4 regions of the Nocardiopsis sp. NPDC058789 genome follow, and region 3 is predicted to be linked to each of the others. Evidence: riboswitches for the same ligand, from Rfam matches in the RefSeq annotation. Region 3 holds a riboswitch; each other region holds the start of a gene.
What was found. Region 3 has a riboswitch for thiamine pyrophosphate ahead of thiC (phosphomethylpyrimidine synthase ThiC). Riboswitches for the same ligand answer to the same signal wherever they lie in the genome.

Region 1: another riboswitch for thiamine pyrophosphate. It lies ahead of ACFW3L_RS00795 (TenA family protein); the one in region 3 lies ahead of thiC (phosphomethylpyrimidine synthase ThiC).
Region 2: another riboswitch for thiamine pyrophosphate. It lies ahead of ACFW3L_RS15550 (ECF transporter S component); the one in region 3 lies ahead of thiC (phosphomethylpyrimidine synthase ThiC).
Region 4: another riboswitch for thiamine pyrophosphate. It lies ahead of thiO (glycine oxidase ThiO); the one in region 3 lies ahead of thiC (phosphomethylpyrimidine synthase ThiC).

The regions. Positions count from the first base shown of each region.
Region 1 covers NZ_JBHYOW010000001.1:170,712-176,546, forward strand. The annotation lists gene thpD (ectoine hydroxylase) at 751-1,659, shown strand; gene ACFW3L_RS00780 (ABC transporter ATP-binding protein) at 1,714-2,439, shown strand; gene ACFW3L_RS00785 (ABC transporter permease) at 2,436-3,167, shown strand; gene ACFW3L_RS00790 (HNH endonuclease family protein) at 3,238-3,882, opposite strand; TPP riboswitch at 4,110-4,210, shown strand; gene ACFW3L_RS00795 (TenA family protein) at 4,200-4,853, shown strand; gene ACFW3L_RS00800 (nitroreductase/quinone reductase family protein) at 4,860-5,336, opposite strand; gene ACFW3L_RS00805 (universal stress protein) at 5,483-5,835, shown strand, end outside.
Region 2 covers NZ_JBHYOW010000009.1:151,098-156,932, reverse strand. The annotation lists gene ACFW3L_RS15560 (transglycosylase domain-containing protein) at 1-1,368, shown strand, start outside; gene ACFW3L_RS15555 (glycoside hydrolase family 19 protein) at 1,593-2,483, shown strand; TPP riboswitch at 2,618-2,725, shown strand; gene ACFW3L_RS15550 (ECF transporter S component) at 2,808-3,446, shown strand; gene ACFW3L_RS15545 (ABC transporter ATP-binding protein) at 3,450-5,000, shown strand; gene ACFW3L_RS15540 (energy-coupling factor transporter transmembrane component T family protein) at 5,039-5,803, shown strand.
Region 3 covers NZ_JBHYOW010000015.1:86,178-92,012, forward strand. The annotation lists gene thiC (phosphomethylpyrimidine synthase ThiC) at 1-1,572, opposite strand, end outside; TPP riboswitch at 1,562-1,677, opposite strand; gene ACFW3L_RS21570 (SOS response-associated peptidase) at 1,804-2,658, opposite strand; gene ACFW3L_RS21575 (DUF3068 domain-containing protein) at 2,700-3,689, opposite strand; gene ACFW3L_RS21580 (alpha-(1->3)-arabinofuranosyltransferase) at 3,686-5,835, opposite strand, start outside.
Region 4 covers NZ_JBHYOW010000013.1:23,377-29,211, forward strand. The annotation lists gene ACFW3L_RS19680 (zinc-binding dehydrogenase) at 1-41, shown strand, start outside; gene ACFW3L_RS19685 (phosphotransferase family protein) at 85-831, opposite strand; gene thiE (thiamine phosphate synthase) at 885-1,556, opposite strand; gene ACFW3L_RS19695 (Rv2175c family DNA-binding protein) at 1,624-1,983, opposite strand; TPP riboswitch at 2,102-2,212, shown strand; gene thiO (glycine oxidase ThiO) at 2,211-3,404, shown strand; gene thiS (sulfur carrier protein ThiS) at 3,407-3,619, shown strand; gene ACFW3L_RS19710 (thiazole synthase) at 3,623-4,423, shown strand; gene pknB (Stk1 family PASTA domain-containing Ser/Thr kinase) at 4,799-5,835, shown strand, end outside.

The sequences.
Region 1 (5,835 bases), on a different contig from region 3:
GACGCTCGGGGCGCGCGGGTTCCCCTCCGACTTCCGGAACCAGGAGTCGCGGGAATCACCACGGCGGCGTGAATCCCCGGAACCCGGGAAACAATCCGGGTGGGACATGAAGGGAGCGACCCGCATTCGCGAGGCCACGAAGAAACGGAACATCGGAACCTTCCGAATACGAGCAGGGAAGGAAAGGCCGTCTCCGCACCCCCGCCGGAGGAGTTCCGGCTCCCACGCGACGCCTCTCCGGAACGACTGAGGCGGACCACGAACGCGACCAGTGAAAGGAAAGGGATCCGAACCGCGACGGCGTGAACGCGGGACGCACATCGCATTCGAACGGGGAACCGAACGAACCACCCCCTCCCGGGGGCACGGACGAGGTGCGGCCGACCGGCCCGTCCGCCTGAGGTCCTGCGCGGCCGACCCGCCTCCTGTCGCCCACCGACACGCGCTCGTGCCCAGATTTGGGGCCGCGTTTCCTGCCCGGAGGACGTGGGGACCGGCGGGAATGACCGTCCGTAGGCCGGACGCGCCCGTCCGATGCCCCCCATGTTCCGGCCGTACAACCCCCGTTGGAACCCCGTTGTCCCCGTGCTGGTCGTCCCGGTGCCGCACCGGCCCGGACGATGATTACCCGCGCGCACGCCAGGGCAGGGCGTAGGCCAGGGGCGGATCACCGTCCCTGGTCGCGAGACGCACCAGTACGCCTTGGACCACCGAAAGGACGAAGAACGGACCGGAAGGGAGCAGTCTGCCGTGACACTCGTAGACGCCCACATCCAGGATCGCTATCCCACCCGCGTGGACCCCGGCCAGGGGCACGGGTGGATCGAACGCCATGAACCGACCGTCTGGCCCGGGGTGACGGAGGGGCCCGCCACCACCGCCGAACTCGTCGCGCACGCCCGCGACGGATTCCACATCCAGCGGGACCTGCTGTCCCAGCCGGAGGTCGCCGCGGCCCTGGCCGAGCTCCGGGAGATGGTCGAGGATCCCGTGATCCGCGCCGACGAGCGCACCATCACGGAGCCCGCCTCCGACGAGGTGCGTTCCGTCTTCGACGCGCACCTGCTCAGTGACCGGATCGCCCGGCTCGTCCGGGAGCCCCGCGTCCTGGACCACGCACGACAGATCCTCGGTTCGGACGTCTACGTCCACCAGAGCCGGGTGAACTTCATGCCGGGGTTCCGGGGCAACGGCTTCTACTGGCACTCGGACTTCGAGACCTGGCACGCCGAGGACGGTATGGAGGGAATGGCGGCGGTCAGCCTGTCCATCGGACTGACCGACAACTATCCCTTCAACGGCGGGCTGATGCTCATGCCGGGCGCGCACCGCACGTTCGTGCCCTGCCTGGGACGCACGCCGGACGCCAACTACCAGTCCTCGCTGAAGGCCCAGAAGGTCGGGGTCCCGCAGGAGGAGGACATCGCCGCGCTCGCCCGCGAGCACGGGATCGAGCAGTTCACCGGCCCGAGCGGGTCGGCCCTGTGGTTCGACTGCAACAGCATGCACGGCTCCGGCAACAACATCACGCCGTACCCGCGCTCGAACATCTTCGTGGTGTTCAACAGCGTGGACAACGCGCTGGTGGAGCCGTTCTCCGCCCGTGAACGCCGCCCGGGCTTCGTCGCCTCGCGCGACTTCACCACGCTGCGCTCCTGACCTCCGCGAGTGGCGCCTTGACCGGTACCGGTTCGCCGCGCATGATGCTGCGCTATGGACCATGACCCGACCGCCGCCGTCGTCGTCCGTGACCTCCGGGTCCGGCGCGGCGGCGGAGTCGTGTTCGACGGGCTCGACCTGGAGGTGGCCCGGGGCGGGGTCACCGGCCTCATGGGGCCCTCCGGATGCGGCAAGACCACCCTCATGCGCGCGATCGTCGGAACGCAGCGTGTCCAGGGCGGCGGCGTCACGGTGTTCGGCCAGGCGGCGGGGAGCGCGGGCCTGCGCCACCGCGTCGCCTACGACACCCAGGCGGCGTCGGTCTACTCGGACCTCACCGTCGAGCAGAACCTGCGCTACTTCGCCCGGTTGGTCGGCGCCTCCCGGAAGGACGTGGGACGCGTCCTCGACCAGGTGAACCTGCGTGACCGGGCCGGTCAGCGGGTCGACACGCTCAGCGGGGGCCAGGCAAGCCGGGTCTCGCTCGCGGTCGCGATCCTGGGCCGCCCCGAACTCCTCGTCCTCGACGAACCCACGGTGGGCCTCGACCCGCTGCTGCGCGAGGAACTGTGGTCGGTGTTCCACACCCTCGTCGACGAGGGGGCGACGCTGATCGTCTCCAGTCACGTGATGGACGAGGCGCTGCGCTGCGACCGGCTGCTCCTGTTGCGCGACGGCCGTGTCATGGCCGACACCACGCCCGCGCGGCTGCTCTCCGAGACGGGGGCGGACGACCCCGACCGCGCCTTCCTGGCCCTCATCGAGAGGGAGGTCGGATGAACCTCACGCGCACCTTCGCCACGAGCGGCCGGGTCCTGCGCCAGCTCGGCCACGACCCGAGGTCGATCGTGCTGCTGCTCGTGGCACCGAGCCTGCTGGTCGGACTCTTCGCCTGGCTCTTCACCGACACGTCGGTGTTCGACGGCATCGGTCCGGCGATCCTCGCCCTCTTCCCGTTCGTGGTGATGTTCCTGATCACGAGCGTGACCACCCTGCGGGAACGCCGGTCCGGGACCCTGGAGCGCCTGCTGTCGACACCGATCGGCAGGTTCGACCTCATCTTCGGCTACGCGTTCGCGTTCGGTCTGGCCGCGATCGTGCAGGCCTTCGTCACGGTGCTGTTCGCCGTCCGCGTGTGCGGACTCGACGTCGAGGGGCCGCTCTGGTCACTGGGCCTGGTCGCGGTCGTGGACGCCCTGCTGGGGACCGCGCTCGGGCTCCTCGCCAGCGCGTTCGCCCGCACCGAGTTCCAGGCGGTGCAGTTCATGCCCCTGCTGGTGTTCCCGCAGATCATCCTCGGCGGGCTCTTCATGCCGCGTGACCAGATGCCCGACGTGCTCCACGCGATCTCGGACTGGCTGCCGCTGAGCCACGCGATCGACGCGGTGAACGCGGTGGCGGCCGGGGACCCCGCCTGGGACGTGTACCGGCCGCTGTCGATCGTGTCCGCCTTCACCGTGGGCGCGGTGCTGCTGGCCTCCCTCACCCTCCCCCGCCGCACGCCCTAGGGGGTCGACGCGATCACTGACCGGGGCCGACCACGTGTCAGGGGCGGCCCCGGTCAGCGGGGGTTCCGGGCTACAGGGCCGGGGTGGTCTCCACGACCGCGTCGGGGCACGTGTCCGCGACGGTGTTCAGCGCTTCGAGCTCGGCCTCGTCGACCGACAGGCTCCAGCGGGTCTTCACCGTGGTCCACTCGGTGACGTACCGGCAGTGCACCTCCTCCGCCGGGGGCAGCCACTCGGCGGGGTCCCGGTCGGCCTTGGACCGGTTGGAGGCCGCGCTCACGGCCACGAGCGCCACCGGCTCGTCCAGGTCGTTGGCGAAGTCCCTGCGCTGGTTCGTGCTCCACTCGGACGCCCCGGAGTCCCACGCCTCGGCGAGCGGGACCATGTGGTCGATGTCCAGCGAGCCCGCCTCGGTGAGGGTACGGCCGTCGTAGTAGGAGAACCACTCGCCCCCGGTCAGACGGCAGCGGTCCCCGACCTCCGGGGCGATCTCGGCCTCCTCGATGAGGACCTCCGCGCGGGTGTGGCACCCGTTCCTGTCAGCGTCCACCCAGTGCGGGAAGAGGCTTCGGTCGTATCCCGTGCGGGACTCCTCCGCGACGGTGAGGGCGGCGATCGCGTCGGCCAGAGGGGTGGCAGCGGCGTACGCCGGAGCGGGGGCCAGGAGTGCGGCGGTGAGCGGGACGGCGGCGAGGGCCACCAGGTGCGGGCGCATGAGAAGGCCTTCCAGATCGTTCACGGAACGTGTAGGTCCTGTGCCTGGGGGTCACGAGTCAAACCCGTCGCCGCTCGACGCACCCCGGGACGGCTGTACAGGTCGGGACCAGCCCGGACAAGACCGCCATCGCGGGTGTGGTTCCGGTCGGCCTTCCCGCCTTCGGGACTCCGGACCGTAACCGACGCCCCGGAGGCGGTCAGGTCGGGGGCCGAGCGGTAGGGTCCGGCTCAGGCACGGGGTGCCCCGGACGACACCGGGGCTGAGATCACACCCGCCGAACCTGCTCTGGATCGTGCTAGCGAAGGGATCGCCTGATGACTGGTTTCTGTGCCCGCGTGTGGGAGGAGACGGCGCCGACACGGGACGCCATCGACGCCCTCCCGTTCGTCCGGGGGATCGGGGACGGCACCCTGAGCCGGGAACGGTTCGAGTACTACATGGTTCAGGACGCCCTCTACCTGCGCGGATACGCACGCGCCCTGGCCACGGCGGCGGCCAGGGCCGACACCAGCGAGGAGATCGCGTTCTTCGCCAAGGCCGCGCACGGCGCGATCGCGGTGGAGAGCTCCCTCCACGAGGGCGCGGTGGGCAGCGTCGGTGAGGACGTCCCGCCGTCACCCACCTGCACCGCCTACACCTCGTACGTGCTGTCGCTGGCGCACACGCAGGGCTACCCCGAACTCGTGGCCGGGGTCCTGCCGTGCTTCTGGGTCTACACCGACGTCGGTGAGCGGCTCATGGCCAGGGCCGGGAACCTCGACGACCACCCGTACGGCGACTGGATCGCCGCCTACGGGGACGAGGAGTTCGCCCGGTCCACCGAGCAGGTCAGGTCGATCGCGGACCGGCTCGCCGCCGGTGCGGGCGAGGCGACGGTCACCCGGATGCGCGAGGCGTTCCGACGGGCCACCACCTACGAGTGGATGTTCTGGGACGCTGCCTGGCGCCAGGAGGCCTGGGGAGACTGACCGGGTTCAGGCGTCCGGGACCGGGGTGAGGCGGAAGACGGGGATCACCCGGTCGGTCCGCCGCTGGTAGAGGGCGAAGTTGGGCCAGACCCCGCACAGGCGTGCCCAGGCCCGGTCCCGGTCCGCCCCGGTGAGCTCCTCCGCCCGGACGGTCACCCGCCGCCCCGTCCTCCCGATCTCCGCCGTGCGCGCGGCCCTCAGATTGTGCGCCCACGCGGGGGTGGAGGGGGCACCGAAGGCCGATCCGGCCACCAGGTGATCCGCGCCGTCGGGGACACACAGGAGGGGTGTGGAGCGCGGTCGTCCGCTCCTGCGCCCCCGGACGGTGAGCACGGTGTTGGGCAGCCCGGCGAGGTCGAGCAGCCCGAGGCGCCCTCGGCTGAGGCGGTCCAGGTTCCGGTCCAGCCAGGTGATCTGGGGCAGGAGTCGCGGTGTCCACGCGAGGGCACCGATCCGCACGGCCAGGGGTGTGAGCAGACCCATGTGCGCATCGTAACCGTGTGGCCGCCCGGCCGCACTCCATCGTGACCTGCGGCGACACGCCCCACGGACTGGGATCCGCGCGTGGCGGGTGGAAGACTCCAGGGCAGAGCCGTGACGTGCGCGGCCGCTGCCGGAGGGGGCTGTCGATGGTGGAGGACGGGATGGTCGCGCCGAAGGTGCTGGTGGGGATCGACGGGTCGCCCACCGCCTCGTGGGCCCTGCTCTGGGCGGCCGCCGAGGCCGACCGGCGCGGTTGGCCGCTGCACGTGGTGCACGCCCTGGCGATGCCCCTGGTGATGTCCGTCTACGCCGGGCCCACCCGTTTCCCGCCTCCCGAGGAGGTCGCCGACCAGGGCCGCCGGGTCCTGGCCGAGGCCGCCGCGCACGTACGGGGGCGCCACCCCGGGGTGTCCGTGGAGGAGGACCTGGCGTTGGAGGAACCGGGCACCGCGCTGGTGCGGCGGGCGGGTCCGGACGACCTCGCGGTGGTGGGTTCGCG
Region 2 (5,835 bases), on a different contig from region 3:
GACCCCAGTCCGCGCGGCGGCAGCTGCTCGGAGAGCGACTACCCGTTCTTCTGCGACTACACGATGCGCTGGCTGCGTGCCTCCGACCTGATCGGGGACACCGTCGAGAAGCGTGAGCAGCGCATCACCCAGGGCGGGCTGATCGTGCGGACCACACTCGACACCGCCGCTCAGGACGCCGCCCAGGACGCCGTCGACAAGCGGGTCCCGCACGAGGACTCCACGAAGTTCGCCGCCCAGGCCATGGTCGAGCCCGGCTCCGGCCGTGTGCGCGCCCTCGTGCAGAACCTGCGGTACGGCTTCGACGACGAACAGGTCGGGACGACCTCCCTCAACCTCGCCGTGGACCAGGAGGACGGGGGCTCCCTGGGGTACCAGGCCGGGTCCACCTTCAAGACGTACACGCTGGCGGCGGCCCTGGAGAAGGGCCTGGGGTACGGGACCAGCTTCTCCTCGCCCAAGAACCTGTCCCTGAGCGGGATGTCCGACTGTGAGGGCACCAGGATGTCCTCGTGGAGCATCCGCAACGCCGGGGAGAGCGACGACGGCAGCCACAACATGATCAGCGCGACCAAGGGGTCGGTGAACACCTACTTCGCCCAGCTCCAGAAGCGCGTCGGCCTGTGCGAGACCTCGGAGATGGCGGAGAAGGCCGGGGTGCACCGCGCGGACGGCGGCGACCTCGGGGTGTGGAGCTCCTTCACGCTCGGGGACCAGGAGGTGTCCCCGCTGACCGTCGCCTCCTCCTACGCGACCTTCGCCGCGAGGGGCGAGTACTGCGAGCCGCGCCCGGTGCGCATGGTGACCGAGGAGGGCACCGGCGAGGAGCTCAAGACGACCTCGGAGTGCGAGCGCACGGTCAAGCAGGACGCCGCCGACGGCGTCAACCACCTGCTCCAGCAGACCTTCGACGGGGGTACGGCCAACGGGCTGGACCTGGGGCGTCCGGCCGCGGGCAAGACCGGGACCACCGACGGGGCCGCCTACGCCTGGTTCGCCGGGTACACGCCGAACCTCTCCTCGGCCGTGGTCGTGGGCGACGTGCGCGGCGGTGAGGAGAACCCGCTCCAGGGCGTGACGATCGGCGGGCAGCACTTCGAGATCGTCTACGGGGGCACCCTGCCCGGCCCGATCTGGCAGGAGAGCATGCGCGGCGCCACCAAGCACCTGCCCTCGGACGCGTTCGCGGGGTCGCCGGGCGCCTTCGGCGACCCGAAGACCGAGCCTCCCGAGCAGCGGGGCGGTGACGACGACGATGACGACGAGGGCGGGAGCGACACGGACGCCGAGGACGCGGAGGATCTCGCGGACGGCACCGGCGGAGGCGGGACCGGCGAAGGCGGCACGGGAGACGACGGGGGCACCTAGACGCCTTCGGAAGCAGCCCCCCGGTCCGGTGACCACGGGAGACCGTCGCGAGGCGGACCGGCCGCCGGGCCGGGAGGCGGGCCGCCGTTCCGATCCGGACCGTCACCCGGTTCTCACCTTCCGTGGTCTGGACCTTGACAGGTCTAGACCACTCTTGCTTAGGTGACGTCACCCCCCTGCGGCGCGCGGTCGGACGCAGCGCCGCACCCTAGGAGTGTGATCACGTGATCCGACGTCTCCTGAGTCAGCTCGCGGTGCTCGGCGCCATCGCGGCTGTGCTCGTTGCCCTCCCCGCGACCGTCGCGACGGCGGCCACCGCCTGCGCGACGGCCTGGAGCTCCTCCGCCGTCTACACCGGCGGCGGCCAGGTCTCCTTCGAAGGCCGCAACTACACCGCCAAGTGGTGGACGCAGAACGAGCGTCCCGGAACCTCGGACGTCTGGGCCGACCAGGGCCCCTGCGGAAACGACGGGGGCGGCGAACAGCCCGGTCCCAGCGACTTCGTCGTCAGCGAGGCCCAGTTCAACCAGATGTTCCCGAACCGGAACCCCTTCTACACCTACTCCGGCCTCACCGACGCCCTGAGCTCCTACCCGGGCTTCACCAACACCGGAAGCGTCGAGGTGCAGCGGCGCGAGGCCGCCGCCTTCCTGGCCAACGTCAGCCACGAGACCGGCGGGCTGGTGTACATCAAGGAGATCAACGAGGACAACTACCCGCACTACTGCGACCCGAGCCAGCCCTTCGGCTGCCCGGCCGGTCAGGACGCCTACTACGGCAAGGGCCCGATCCAGCTGAGCTGGAACTACAACTACAAGGCCGCCGGGGACGCCCTCGGCATCGACCTGCTGAACAACCCCTACCTCGTCGAGCAGGACGCCGCGATCGCCTGGCGGACCGGACTCTGGTTCTGGAACACCCAGAGCGGTGCCGGGACGATGTCGGGGCACACCGCCATCGTTGACGGCCACGGCTTCGGTGAGTCGATCCGTTCCATCAACGGGTCCATCGAGTGCAACGGCGGCAACCCGGGACAGGTGCAGAGCCGCATCAACACCTTCACGCAGTTCGCCCAGATCCTCGGCACCACCACGGGGTCGAACCTGAGCTGCTGACCCCGGGTGCGTCGACGCACCCGTGGCGGCACCCGAGCGGGGGTGCGACCGGCGAGCACCGCCGGGCGCATCCCCGCTCCTGCGTGTCCCGAGGGAAGGTCTTCACCGCGCATCCTGTTTGCCCCATAATGGAGGCAATCCGACAGGGGAGCGCGTGAGCGCTGAGAGTGCGGCACCCGGCCGCAGACCCTTACACACCTGATCTGGGTCATGCCAGCGAAGGAAGTCGTAGGAAACCGCCGTCGTGCGTGCGCCAGCGCGCGCCCGACCGGCGCTCTTGGCCACATGGGCCCTCGTCACCCCGACGAAGGGACATCAACCAGCATGAGTACCGAGAACCGCGGGACCGGCACCGGAACCACCGCGGAGCCCGTGGGCCGCGTCCAGGAGATCCTCGCCAAGGCCCGGAGCTGGCGCACCGTCGACATCGTCGTGGCCGCCGTGATCGGCGTCGCGGTCGGCGTCGTCTTCTGGCTGTGGAACATCGTCTGGTCGGTCACCACACCGCTGTTCGTGGCGTTCCCGCCCGGGCAGGCCGTCGTCTACGGCATGTGGCTGATCTCCGGCGTGCTCGGCGGGCTCATCATCCGCAAGCCCGGCGCGGCCCTGCTCACCTCGATCGCCGCGGCCTCCGTCTCGGCCGTGCTGGGCACCCAGTGGGGGGTCATGGTCGTCGTCGACGGCACCCTCCAGGGGTTGCTGCCCGAACTGGTCTTCCTCGCCTTCGCCTACCGGCGCTGGAACATGGGCGTGGCCGTGCTCGCGGCCGCCGTGGCCGGGCTCTCCCCGGCCATCCGCGACAACATCGCCTACAACGTCACCTGGCCCCTTGAGTACCAGCTCACCTACGGCGTGATCGTGGTCCTCAGCGCGGCCGTCATCGCGGGCGTGGGCGCGCGCCTGCTCACCACGGCGCTGGCCAGGTCCGGCGCGCTGGCCCCCTTCCCCTCGGCCAGGGGCTGACCCGTGACACGACCGAACGCGCGCGGGGCTCGCGTCGAACTCTCCGGCTGGGGATGGAAGCACTCCGGCCGTGACACCCACGCCCTGCGCGGAGTGGACCTGACCGTCGAACCGGGGGAGCGGGTCCTGCTGCTCGGGGCCTCGGGCGCGGGGAAGTCCACCCTGCTGCACTCCCTGGCCGGGCTCACCGGCGAGGACGGCGCCATCAGCGGGGAGCACGAGGGCTCGCTGCTGGTGGACGGCGCCCCCGCCGACCGGGGCCGCGGCGGGGTCGGACTGGTCAGCCAGGACCCCGAGACCCAGCTCGTGATGGCCCGGGCCGGGGACGACGTCGCCTTCGGGTTGGAGAACCTGGGGGTGGACCCCGAGGACATCTGGCCCCGGGTCGAGCGCTCCCTGACGGAGGTCGGCTTCCCCTACGGCCTCCGGCACTCCACGGGCGCCCTCTCCGGAGGTGAGAAGCAGCGCCTGGTCATCGCCGGTGCGCTGGCCATGCGGCCGCGTCTGCTGCTCCTGGACGAACCCACCGCCAACCTCGACCCGGCCGGGGCCGTGCTCGTGCGCGACCTGCTCTCCCGCCTGCTCGCGGAGACCGAGGCCACCCTCGTGCTGGTCGAGCACCGGGTGGCCGACGTCGTCGACCTGGTGGACCGGGTCGTGGTGGTCGAACCCGGCGGGGGAGTGATCGCGGACGGCGCCCCGGCGCGGGTGTTCGCGGAACACGGCCGTTCGCTGGCCGACCAGGGCGTGTGGATCCCCGGGAACGAACCCGTCCCCGAGCTCACGCCCGCTCCCGGCGGCGTGCCCCTGGTGGAGACCGTCGGCGTCAGCGCCCGCACCCCCTTCCAGGTGGGCGTGCGCGCCGCCCCCCGGCGGACGGTGCTCGACGACGTGAACGTCATGCTGTCCGCCGGAACCGCCACCGCACTCACCGGCCCCAACGGCGCGGGCAAGTCCACGCTCCTCACCATGCTGGCCGGGCTCTCGCGTCCGCACCGGGGCGAGGTGCTGCCGCGCGGTCCGCTGGCCGGAACCGACCGGCGCCCGCTCGTGCGCTGGCCCGCACGCCGCCTCGCCCGCCACGTGGGCACGGTGTTCCAGCACGCGGAGGACCAGTTCGTCACCGCCACGGTCCGCGACGAACTCCGCTTCGCGCCGCTGCGCGCGGGGATGGGCGCGGCCGAGACCGACGCCTGGGTGGGCGAGCTGATGGAGCGGTTGCGACTGGCCCGGCTGGCCGGGGTGCACCCGTACACGCTCTCCGGCGGCGAGAAGCGGCGCCTCTCGGTGGCGACCGCGCTCAGCTCCGGCCCCTCGCACGCCCCGGACCTGCTGGTGCTGGACGAGCCCACCTTCGGCCAGGACACCCGTACCTGGACGGAGCTGGTGGAGCTCCTCGGCGCCCTGCGCTCCGAGGGACGGGCCGTGGTCATGGCCACCCACGACGAACTCCTGCTGCGCCGCCTGACGGACGTGGAAGTACGGGTCGCGGAGGGACGCGCGGCACCCGTCGGGGCGGCCCGGTCCGCGACGTCACGAGAGGGGGAGGCGTGAGTTCCCGGCACACGAACGGCCCGGACGTGCCCCGCGCCATGGGCGGGGACACCCTCACCTTGGATGTGCCCGAGGGCGGCGGCGCCCGGTACTGGCTGACCGGCCTGAACCCGGCCGCCAAGCTGCTGGCCGCGCTGCTGATCGGCATCGGGCTGATCCCGGCGGTGGACGCCGTCACCGGCGGACTCGTCCTGCTCGCGGTACTGGTCACGGTGCCGTTCAGCGGGGTGGACCGGCGCACCCTGCTGGTCCTGGGCGGGCCCTTCCTGCTCATGGGGCTCAGCAGCGGCGCGGTCAACTACCTGTACGGCGAGCACGGTCTGGAGGGCGCCGTGGGCGCGGCGGTGCGCCTGTTGGCGATCGCGCTGCCCGGGCTGCTCGCCGCGATCAGCAGTGACCCCACGGAGATGTCCGACGGCCTCGTGCAGCGGCTTCGCGTGCCGGAGCGCCCCGCCATGGGCGTGCTCGCGGCGCTGCGACTCATCCCGCTGCTCGCCGACCAGTGGCGGACCATCACCCTGGCCCGCCGGGCACGGGGGCTGGAGGCCGGGAGCAACCCCCTGCGGATCGTCTCGCTGTTCTTCGGTCGGCTGTTCGCACTGCTGGTGCGGTCCATCCGGACCGGGACGCTGCTGGCCACCGCGATGGACGCGCGGGCCTTCGGCACCGGGCCCCGCACCCACGCGCGGTACAGCCGCTGGCGGGCGGCCGACACCCTCCTGCTGGTGGGTACCGCACTGCTGCTGGTGACCGCCTACGCCGTGTCGGCCCGCCTGGGGACCCTGGTGCTGCTCTTCCGCTGACCCGGGTGGTTAGGTAAGCAGCGGACACTGAC
Region 3 (5,835 bases):
GCCGTGCTCCTCGGCGTACCTGCGCACGTCCTGGGAGATCTTCATCGAGCAGAACTTGGGTCCGCACATGGAGCAGAAGTGCGCGGTCTTGGCGGGTTCGGCGGGCAGGGTCTCGTCGTGGAAGGCCTGCGCGGTCTCCGGGTCCAGCGACAGGTGGAACTGGTCCTGCCACCGGAACTCGAAGCGCGCCCTGGACAGCTCGTCGTCCCACTCCTGGGCGCGGGCGTGGCCCTTGGCGACGTCGGCGGCGTGGGCGGCGAGCTTGTAGGTGATGACGCCGGTCTTGACGTCGTCGCGGTTGGGCAGCCCCAGGTGCTCCTTGGGGGTCACGTAGCAGAGCATCGCGGTGCCGTGCCAGCCGATCTGCGCGGCGCCGATCGCGGAGGTGATGTGGTCGTAGCCCGGAGCGACGTCCGTGGCCAGGGGGCCGAGCGTGTAGAACGGCGCCTCGCCGCACAGCTCCTCCTCCAGGCGCACGTTCTCCTTGATCTTGTCCATCGGCACGTGGCCGGGGCCCTCGATCATCACCTGCACGTCGTGCGAGCGGGCGATGTGGGTGAGCTCCCCGAGGGTCCGCAGTTCGGCGAACTGGGCCTCGTCGTTGGCGTCCGCGATGGAGCCGGGGCGCAGGCCGTCACCGAGGGAGAAGGTGACGTCGTAGCGGCGGAGGATCTCGCAGAGCTCCTCGAAGTGCGTGTAGAGGAAGCTCTCCCGGTGGTGGGCCAGGCACCAGGCGGCCATGATGGAGCCGCCGCGCGAGACGATGCCGGTCACCCGGCGGGCGGCCAGCGGGACGTACCGGAGCAGGACGCCCGCGTGGACGGTCATGTAGTCCACGCCCTGTTCGGCCTGCTCGATGACGGTCTCGCGGTAGATCTCCCAGCTCAGCTTGGTGGGGTCGCCGTCGACCTTCTCCAGAGCCTGGTAGATCGGGACGGTGCCGATGGGCACCGGCGCGTTGCGGATGATGCGTTCGCGGGTCTCGTGGATGCGCTTGCCGGTGGACAGGTCCATCACGGTGTCGGCGCCCCAGCGGGTCGCCCACACCATCTTCTCGACCTCCTCGGGCACCGAGGAGGTGACGGCGGAGTTGCCGATGTTGGCGTTGATCTTCACGAGGAAGTTCTTGCCGATGATGGTGGGTTCGGACTCGGGGTGGTTGCGGTTGACCGGGATGACCGCGCGGCCGATCGCGACCTCGTCGCGGACGAACTCGGGGTCGGCCCCCTCGCGGGCGGCCACGAAACGCATCTCGGGGGTGATGGTCCCGGCCCGGGCGTGGGCCAGCTGGGTGACCGCGCCGTCGACGGGGGCCGGTGCCCAGGACGCGCGGGTGCGCGGGAGTCCCCGGTGGACGTCGATGTGTGCGGAGTCGTCGGTGTACGGGCCGGAGGTGTCGTACAGATCGAAGTGGCTGCCGTTGCTGAGATCCACCCGGCGGCGCGGGACGCGGAGGGTCGTGCCCCCGGGGGTGGTGATCTCCTCGTGGACCTTACGAGATCCCATGATGGGACCCGTGGTCACCCGGTGCTCGTCGGTGGTGGAAACGTCACGACCGTCGATAGCCGTCATGGCATGCCTCCCTACGTCGGAATTACCCGAACAGGTTCTGCGGTCGGCGACACCCTTGAGTCGCCCTCTCAGCCCGCCATGGCGCGAGCTCCCGCGTTGCGTATTCACATGTGCGCACGTCGAACGTGCCGGGACATCTCGATCACGGTGTCCCGGGCCGGGGGAAGCACTCCCCCGTGGCCTCGCACACCATACACAGGCCGTCCCCGGGCCTGTCCAGCCTCGCCCGGGTCAGAAAAGTGTCTCCGGTTCGGCGGGGACGGCGTCCTCCACCGGTTCCAGCAGGTCGGGGCGGTTGTTCCTGACGCTGTTGACGTCGGTGGAGACCTCGTCCACCGCGAACCGGTCCACCGGGGTCCGGTCCAGCAGGTCGGCGAGCTCGTCGGCGCCCGTGGTGGGATCGAGCCAGACGGCCCAGTCCTCGCGCGGCACCACGACGGGCATGCGTTCGTGGATGTGAGCGAGTTCGGGCGCGGCCTCGGTGGTGATGACGGCGCAGGTCCACACCCAGGCGGCGGGGTCGTTCTGGTCGTCGACCTCGGGGTCGCGCCAGCGCTCGAAGATCCCGGCCATGGCGAGCGGCTCGTCCCCCGGGTAGTGGACGGAGAAGGGCTTCTTGGCCGCCTTCGCCTTGCGCTTCCGGTGCTGGGGGTCGGTGACGGGCGACGTGCTGGCCTCGGCGGTGCCGTCCCTGTTGAGCAGCTGCCACTCGTAGTAGGCGTCGGCGGGGATGAGGCAGCGGCGGCGCCGGTAGGCGACCCGGAAGGCGGGCTTGTCCGCGACGGTCTCGCCACGGGCGTTGATCATCCGGTAGCCGACGTTGCGGTCCTTGGCCCAGGAGGGCACGAGGCCCCAGCGCATGGTGTGCAGGGAGCGCGGCCCGGGTTCGCCGGTGGGGTGGCCCTGGGGCGGGGGCCCGAGCACGGCGTACACCGGGCTGCCCGGCGCGACGTTGTAGTCCGGGTCGAGCTCCTCCAGAGGGGGCCAGGCGCGTGGGTCCCCCGCGGCGCCCACTGCCTCCTCGGGGAGGGAGAAGGCCAGCTGGAGTTGGTGCACGTTCCTGGACTGGGCATAGCGACCGCACATGGCCGCGATCCTATGCGATCCGCCCACGGTCCCCCGCGCGGTCAGGCGGTTCCGGCGTCCTCCCGCGCACGCTCCCCCGGTTGCTCGGGGGGCCGGGCACGCCAGGCACCGAGCAGCCCGGCCAGGACCGCGACCGCACCGACCGGGCCCAGGGTCCAGGGGGCCCAGAGGTCGAGTCCGCGCAGCAGCAGCGACCGCACCCGGGCCTGCTCGGCGTACCCGGAGACCTGTCCCTCCGCCAGCGCCAGCTCGGCGTCGAGCAGTTCCACCTCGCCCGAGCCGTTCTGCGGGCGCAGGGTCTCGGACCTGCTCTCCTCCAGGTTCACCAGGATGCCGGTGGTCGGCTCGACCCAGAAGGTCCGCTCCGCCGTGAGCCACCGGTTCACGCTGACCGTGCCCTCGGCGTCTGGGTCGAACAACGCGGCCGGTACGTCCCGCGCGGAGTCGGGGACCTGGGTGGCGTCCACGGTCTGTGTGTAGCGGCGCACCGCCACCCCGGCGACCTCGTCGTCCTCCTCGAACACGACCGAGGGCGCCGAGCGCACCTCGGCGTCGTAGAAGGAGTGGTCCCCTTCGGGCGCCCCCGGCGGCCAGTACAGGACCAGCCCGGCCTGGCGCACCGCGCGGTCTCCGTCGACGTGCTCACCGCAGCAGTTCACGGCCCGGCCGGTCTCCCGGTCCACGATCACCCGACGGCTCCAGTGGTCGAGCACCCGCTCCGAGGAGGTGGTGTTCACCGTCATCTCCCAGGCCGACCAGTCGGCGCCGTGCGCGGAGGCCTCCACCCGGGTGTCCCGTTCGAGGTCGACCCCCTCCGCCAGGGTCCAGGTCGCGGTGTCCAGGAAACGGGCGTCGTCGTCGACCATGCGCAGGCCGAGGGAGGCGTCGGCCGGGTGCGGGGCGACCCGGTCGTGCACGTACAGCGGCAGGAGCAGGGCCAGGGTCAGCAGGAACGCACCGGCCGCCACCAGGACCGTGCCCCGGGGCAGGCTCCGTCCAGGCTCCTGGGCCGTCCGCGTCGGGATCCTCACCCGCGCACCTCCTCGACGTCGTGACCGGCCTCGGGCAGGCGTACGGTTCCGTGGCTCGGCCCGGATCCGTTCTCGGACGGTGCGGTCTCCCGGCGCTCGCCGTCGGCGTCGGCCGTGGCCCCCTCGGCGCCCTCCTCCGGGGTGCCCGAGGGGGGATCGTGCTCGGCTCCGCGCTGTCCCAGTGCGAGGACGAGACGGGCCATCGCGGGCAGGCACAGGACCTGCGGTACCCAGCCGCGCAGCGCCGTGCCGAGGGTCTCGGTGATGTCGTGGAAGGGCATGTTCACCACGAGGTGGGTCCCCGAGGCCATGGCCAGTCCGGCTAGGGCCAACGACACCGTGACCACCCACGGACCCGCCAGGTGGGGCAGGGCCCGGCCGCCCAGGGACGGTCGCCCGGGCTTCGCGTGGCGCAGTCGCCTGGGGGCCCGACGGGCCAGCCACCACAGGGTCAGCAGGATCACGCCGACCGCGGCCGCACCGGCCCAGCCCGCGATCCACACCCCGTAGGCCAGGCCCAGCGGCAGCACCACGCGCCGGGGCAGCCATCCGGGACCGGTGCCGGGCAGGGCGCGCGCACCGCGCGGGGGCTCGGCCGTGAGCCGCCTCCCGCCCGGCAGCCAGCGGCGCGGCCACAGCGCCAGCACGACGAGAAGGGCGGCCAGGGCCCCGCCCGCCACCAGCACACGGTGGTACACGGCGTCGGGGGTGTAGGTGAGGGTGACGGTGCCCGAGCTCGCCTCGGGAAGCACCCAGGCCTGTTTCCAGCCCTCCAGCCGCACCGGTTCGAGCGGACCGTCGCCGCCGTCGATCCGGGCCTCCCAGCCCTCGTTGAAGTTCTCGTTGACCACCAGGAGGCTGTCCTCGTCGACGTCCACGTCGAAGCGGCGCTCCCCCGGCCCCCAGGAGTGCACGGTGTCGACCTCGGCCATGCGGACCTCGGGCGTCCCTCCGGCGGTGCCGGGGCCGTCTCCGGTCCCGACGAGTGCCGAGCGCACCTGGTAGCGGTTGCCCGGGTCGACCACGATCCGGTTCTCGCCCTCGGTGAGGTCGAGGTCGGTGCACGTCTCGTAGCGCAACGGACGTCCGGTGAGCTGGTCCGCGAGGGTGCCGTCGCTGATCCTCGTCTCCACGCGCCGGTCGTTGACGCGCAGGGTCGGGCCCAGACCGCAGGTGGTGGACGCGTCGCCTTCGGGGAGCGGGTCCACGGCGGGGACCCCGGGGAGGTCGACCGTGCCGATCTCCAGGGCCTGCCCCTCGGGGCGCTCGAAGGTCACCCGGAGGGACGAGGCGGTCAGTTCCGCGAAGTCGACGCGACCGCTGCCGTCCAGCCATCCCTCACGGACGGTGCCGCCTCCCTCCACGGTGACGCGGATCGGCCGCATCACGCTGTCGGCGCGGGGAAACTCGACCCTCATGTGGTCGATCGAGGTCGGCTCGCCCAGCTCGACGTCGAGCCAGGGGGCCTTCTCCTCCGGGTCGGGGTACCAGACGGTGGTCTCGTCGTCGTCGAGCGCGCCCCGGCCCATGGCGGCGGGGTGGCCGACGGCCGTGGAGGAGCCGGTCACCCGGGGGTACCCGTCGGCGCGGTTGGCGGCGTTCTCCGCCTCCCGGGGGTCGGTGAGCACCACTTCGCCGGAGATGGAGTGCGGTCCGGCCGCGGCCTCCTCGGAGAGTTCGAAGGTGCGGTCGAGCCTGCTGGAGTCCTCACCGCTCACCTCCAGGCGCGGGTTGCACACCCACACGTGCGACCCCTCCATGCAGCCGGGGGCGGTGCCCGTCGACCCGGTGAAGAGGTGGGATCCGGCGTCGGCGGGCCCGGGCACCCGCAGGGTGCGGGTGGCCTCCAGACCGGGCAGGGAGATCATGGAGATCCCGACCCGGGTGCCGAAGCGGTACTCCGGTTCCCAGGCCAGTTCGTCGATCCGCACCCGCAGCGTGGTGGTGGGTCCCGGCGGGGCGGCCAGCTCCTGGGGCTCGTCGGTGGCGGCCACGGCCGCCTCGGTGCGCCCCTCGTCGGTGACGAGGGTGACCCGCGAGGGCGGCGGCTCTCCGGACAGCTGCTCGAAGGCCACGCTCAGACCGCTGAGGTCCCGGGGCTCCTCGAACTCGACCTCGATCCACTGGCCGATGGCTCCCGCGAACG
Region 4 (5,835 bases), on a different contig from region 3:
AGGGCCGCCGTGTGCTGGGCAAGGTGCTCCTGGTCCCCTAGGAACTCCGGGGACCGCGCTCGACGTGGTCGGGTCTGCGCGGCCTCACATCCGGGCCCTCAGCACGTCGACCTCACACCCCGGCGCGAACGGGTCGAAGCCGTGCTCGACCAGCCAACGCACCCCCAGGAGGGCGCGCGACGACCACCACGCGCGGACCACGTCGAGGTCGACGTCGGCGCCGTAACCGGCGGCGACCTCCGCCAGATGCCCCTCGTTTCCGAGCGTCAGGGTGGCGAGGTCGAAGAGGGGGTCGCCAGCGCCCGCCTCGGACCAGTCGATGACGCCGGTGACCTCGTCGCCCTCGACGAAGACGTGCTCCCTCTGGAGGTCCCCGTGCGTGAAAACCGGGGTGTAGGGGCGGATCGCGGCCTCGGCCACCCGGCGGTTACGGGCGACCAGGTCGGCGGGCAGGACACCGTTGGTCACGAGGAGTTCGCACTCCCGGTCGAGCTCCGCCGCCCACTCGCCGGGGTCCCGGCGGCGTCGGCCGGGCCAGGGAGGTGGCGGAGCCTCGTGCAGTCTCCGGACGGCGGCGCCCACCGCGGTCCAGGCCGCCGACGAGGCGGTCGACGGCTCGCCCAGACGGCCCAGGGCCGTCCCCGGGAGCGCGGCGATCGCGAGCACGGGCGGCCTGCGCCAGAGAACCTCCGGGGTCGGGACCGGCGCGAGGGACATCGCCTCGACCTCGACGTCGACACGCGCCTGGTCGGCGTCCACCTTCAGGAACACGTCACCGACGCGCAGTGTCGCGCGCTCGGAGTGGGCGACGACGACCTCGACCTCATCCATGGTGGACCAGTATCCCCGGGACGGCCGTCGAGGTCACCGGGTTTTCGCGACGGTCAGGCGTCGCCGCGCCGTGCGGTCAGGCGGGCCCGGAGCGCGCTGGCCGCCGCTCGCGGATCCTCGGCCTCGGTGACGGCGCGCACCACGACCACGCGGGTGGCCCCGGCGTCCAGCACCCGGTCCACGTTCTCCAGGTCGATGCCGCCGATCGCGAACCAGGGCCGGTCGGTGCCGAGCGCGGCCGCGCGCTCCACCAGTTCGAGTCCGGCCGCCGGGCGGCCCGGCTTGGTCGGGGTCGCCCAGGTCGGGCCCACGCAGAAGTAGTCGCTCCCGGGCTCCTCCGCCGAACGGGCGGCGGCCTCGGGGTCGTTGTTGGAGCGGCCGACCAGCGGGTCGGCGCCGATGATGTCGCGGGCCAGGGGAACCGGCAGGTCGCGCTGGCCCAGGTGCAGGACGTCGGCGCGTACCGCGCGGGCGATGTCGGCGCGGTCGTTGACGGCGAGCAGGGCCCCGTGGCGCTCGCACGCCTCCCGCAGGACCTCCAGGGCGGCCAGTTCCTGGCGGGCCTCCAAGCCCTTGTCCCGGAGCTGGATGATGTCCACGCCTCCGGCCAGGGCGGCGTCCGCGAACTCCGCGAGATCACCGCTCTCGGTCCGGGCGTCGGTGCACAGGTACAGAAGGGATGCGTCCAGGCGCTCGCGCAGGCTGGTTCCGTGGCTCGTCCTCACGCGCCCCACCCTAACCAACGGCCCGGGGGACGTCACCGGGGTGGTGCGTCCCCGGGCCGTGGACGGCTCAGAAGGCCATGCCCTGGGCCCGCCGACGGACCTCGGTGCCCCGGTTCTCCCGCATGGCCTGGATCGGCGTGCCCGGCAGGGTGTCGTCCGGGGTGAACAGCCAACGCAGGGCCTCCTCGGTGGAGAAACCGGCGTCGGTCAGCAGCACGATGGTGCCCGGCAGACCCTTGACCAGGTCCGGGCCGTCCAGGAAGGCGGCGGGGATGCAGAGTTCGCCACCGCGCACCACGCCCATGAGGCGGTTCTCGCGGATGAGCGTCTTGATGCGGTTGGGGCTCACGCCCAGCGGCGCGGCCGCCTCACGCAGGGTCAGCCATTCGCCGACGAGTTCGTCGAGTTCACGATCGCTTTGTGTCACCCACCCAATCTGCCACACCCGGCCGGGCTCCGGAGACCATCGCCCCGCCCCCGGACGCCCCGCCTGGGAGATCCCCGCCACGACCGCCCTGGACGGGTTGTCCTAGGATGAGGGCGAGGACATGTCCCGCGGGAGCCGGGTGGACCCGGCTGAGAGGGAGGCTCACCGCCTCCGACCGCACGAACCTGATCCGGGTCATTCCGGCGAAGGGAGTGGAACACGGCGCCGTGCGCAGCAACGAGGTTCCCCCACAGAAGACGATTCATCCCACCAATGCGGTGGTCGTGGTCGGCGGCGGCGTCATCGGCCGGGTCACTGCCTGGCGGGCCGCCCAGCGCGGCCTGTCCGTGACCCTGGTCGAGCCCGACCCCGTCACGGCGCCCTCCGACGCCCGCGCCTCCTCGACCGTCGCGGCGGGCATGCTCACCCCCGCGACCGAGGCGGTCTTCGGCGAGGAGGAGCTCATGGAGCTCGGGGTGCGCTCGGCGCGCCTCTACGACGACTTCGTCGCCGAACTCCAGGAGGCCAGCGGGATCGACGTCGGCCACCGCCGCACCGGGACGCTGCTGGTCGCCTTCGACCGCGACGACCTCGCGGTCCTCACCGACCTCCACGCGCTCCAACAGCGCCTGGGCATCCCCACCCAGCGGCTCACCAGCCGCGAGTGCCGACGCCTCGAACCCACGCTCGCTCCGGGCGTGCGCGGTGGCGTGCTGGCCCCCGAGGACCACTCCGTGAACCCGCGCGCGCTGCTCCTGGCCCTGGCGCGGGCCGGGGAGCGGGCGGGCGTTCGCGAGGTCCCCGGGTACGCGGAGGAGATCACCTCCCCCGGGGCTGACGGCGCGCGCCTGGGCGTACGCCTGGCCGACGGGACCGCACTGCCCGCCGCGCAGGTGGTGCTCGCCGCCGGATGCTGGGGCGACCGGGTACGGGTGCCCGAACCGGTGGTTCCGCCGCTGCGCCCGGTCAAGGGGCAGCTGCTGCGCGCCCGGGTGCCCGCCGGGGAACCGCCGCTGGTCACGCGCACCGTGCGCGGCCTGGTGCGCGGGTTCCCCGTCTACCTGGTGCCCCGGGCCGACGGCGAGGTGATCGTCGGCGCCACCCAGGAGGAGCTGGGCCACGACACCTCCCTGACGGTCGGCGGGCTCTGGCAGGTCCTGCGGGACGCGCGCGAGCTCGTCCCGGGGGTGAGCGAGCTGGAGGTCGTCGAGACCTGCGTGGGGCTGCGGCCGGGTTCCCCCGACAACGAACCCCTCCTGGGGCCCACACGGGTCCCGGGACTGCACCTGGCCGCCGGACACTTTCGGCACGGGGTCCTGCTGGCCCCGGTGACCGGGGAGGTCATGGCCGAGGCACTCACCACCGGCGCGCTGCCCCCGTACGCGCGCCGGTTCTCAGCCAGCAGACGGACGTGGGAGTAGCAGTGGAACTGATCATCAACGGACAGGCCCGGGACAGCGAGGCGACCACCGTGGACGGGGTCGTGCGCGACCTCACCGACGCCGGGGACGGCGCCGTCCCCGGCGGGATCGCCGTCGCGGTCAACGACGAGGTGGTGCGACGCACCGCCTGGACGGACACCGAGCTCTCCGCGGGCGACCGCGTGGACGTGCTCACCGCCGTACAGGGAGGCTGAACCATGACACAGACGTCCGAGTCCGTGACCGTCGCGGCACACGTGTCGGAGGACCCGCTGGTCATCTCGGGGGTCTCCTTCGGGTCCCGACTCATCACCGGCACCGGCGGGGCGCCCTCGCTGGAGGTCCTGGAGGACGCCCTCCTGGCGTCGGGAACCGAACTCACCACCGTGGCCATGCGCCGGATCACCCCGGGCACCCAGGGGTCGGTGTGGGACGTCCTGGAGCGCAACCGCATCCGCCCGCTGCCCAACACCGCCGGGTGCTTCACCGCCGTGGACGCCGTGCGCACCGCGAGGCTCGGCCGTGAGGCCCTGGGCACCGACTGGGTGAAGCTGGAGGTGGTCGCCGACGAGCACACCCTCCTGCCCGACCCGGTGGAACTACTGGACGCCGCGGAGGCGCTGGTCGACGACGGCTTCACTGTCCTGCCCTACACCAACGACGACCCGGTGCTGGCCCGTCGCCTGGAGCAGTTGGGCTGCGCCGCCGTGATGCCGCTGGCCGCGCCGATCGGTTCGGGCCTGGGCATCCGCAACCCGCACAACCTGGAGCTGATCGTCGAACAGGCCGAGGTCCCGGTGATCGTGGACGCGGGCATCGGGACGGCGAGCGACGCCGCCCTGGCGATGGAGCTCGGGTGCGACGCGGTGTTGTTGGCCACGGCCGTGACACGCGCCCGGGAGCCGGTGCGGATGGCGGCGGCGATGCGCGACGCCGTGCGCGCCGGTCGCGGTGCGCGGCTGGCCGGACGCATCCCGGTCCGCCGCCACGCCAGGGCCTCCAGCCCCGACGTGGTCTGAGTCCGCCGGGAGGACTCCGGTGCGGTGGTCCGGGGCTCCGGACCTGGGACGATCACCCGTTCCGACACACCGCGCGAACCCCCGGTGACGACACGCGAACGGACCGTTACCGACGGGTTTGGTCCCGTCCCCTACCGTGGGAGGGTGCGCGTGCCGCGCGACGGCACCGCACCCTCAGACCGCCCAGGCGCGAACGCCCCGAACCGACCCTCCGGTCGGGCTCCACGACGGTGGACACGGGGGCCGTCGCGACCGTGAACCGCGGGGCAGACCTGACACCGGCTTCCGCTATCGTGTCGGATCGACACCAGGTGTCGGGTACGCGCCACCGGCCGCGAACGCCCGCGCTCCCCGCAGCAAGGACACAACTCCGCCGTGGACATGACGACTTCCGACCCGCTTGTAGGCGCGACGCTGGACCGTCGCTACTTCGTCGAGTCAAGGATCGCCGGTGGCGGCATGGCGACGGTCTACGTCGCCCACGACCTGAGGCTGGACCGACGCCTGGCCCTCAAGGTCATGCACCCCTCCCTGGCCCAGGACCCGACCTTCGTCCAGCGCTTCATCAACGAGGCGCACTCGGTCGCCAAGCTCTCCCACCCCAACGTCGTGCAGGTCTTCGACCAGGGTGAGGACCAGGGACACGTCTTCCTCGCCATGGAGTACGTCCCGGGCCAGACCCTGCGCGACATCCTCAAGGCACACGGACGACTGGCTCCGAAGCAGGCCCTGAACTTCATGGCCTCGGTGCTGGCCGCGCTGGGGGCCGCCCACCAGGCCGGGATGGTGCACCGCGACGTCAAGCCCGAGAACGTCCTGATCAGCAAGGACGGCCGGGTCAAGGTGGCCGACTTCGGTCTGGCCCGCGCGGTGGAACAGTCCAACCAGGGCCTGACCCGCACCGGCACGCTCATGGGCACGGCCGCCTACCTGGCGCCCGAGCAGATCGAGAAGGGCACCGCCGACGCGCGCAGCGACGTGTACGCGGCCGGGATCATGCTCTACGAACTGCTCACCGGCGGCCAGCCGCACACCGGCGAGACCCCGATCGCGATCGCCTACCAGCACGTGACCGAGGACGTTCCGCGCCCCTCCCACTTCCTGCCGAACCTGCCGCCCGAGGTGGACGGCCTGGTCACCAAGGCCACCGAGCGCGACCCCCGGTACCGTCCGAGCAACGCGGGCCAGTACCTGGCCAAGGTCCTGGAGGTCCTGCGGACCCTGCCGGACCCGACGCCGGGCTCGGCCGCGCCGTTGGCCCCCGTGGCCCCGCAGGCCAACGCGGCGGCCACCATGACCGCGCCCCAGCTGATCGCGGGCGGCGCCGGTCCGGGCACCGAGAACGCCACGATGGTCGTCGACATGAACGGCGCCGACCTGGGCGGGGGCGACTACGACGACGATGACTACCC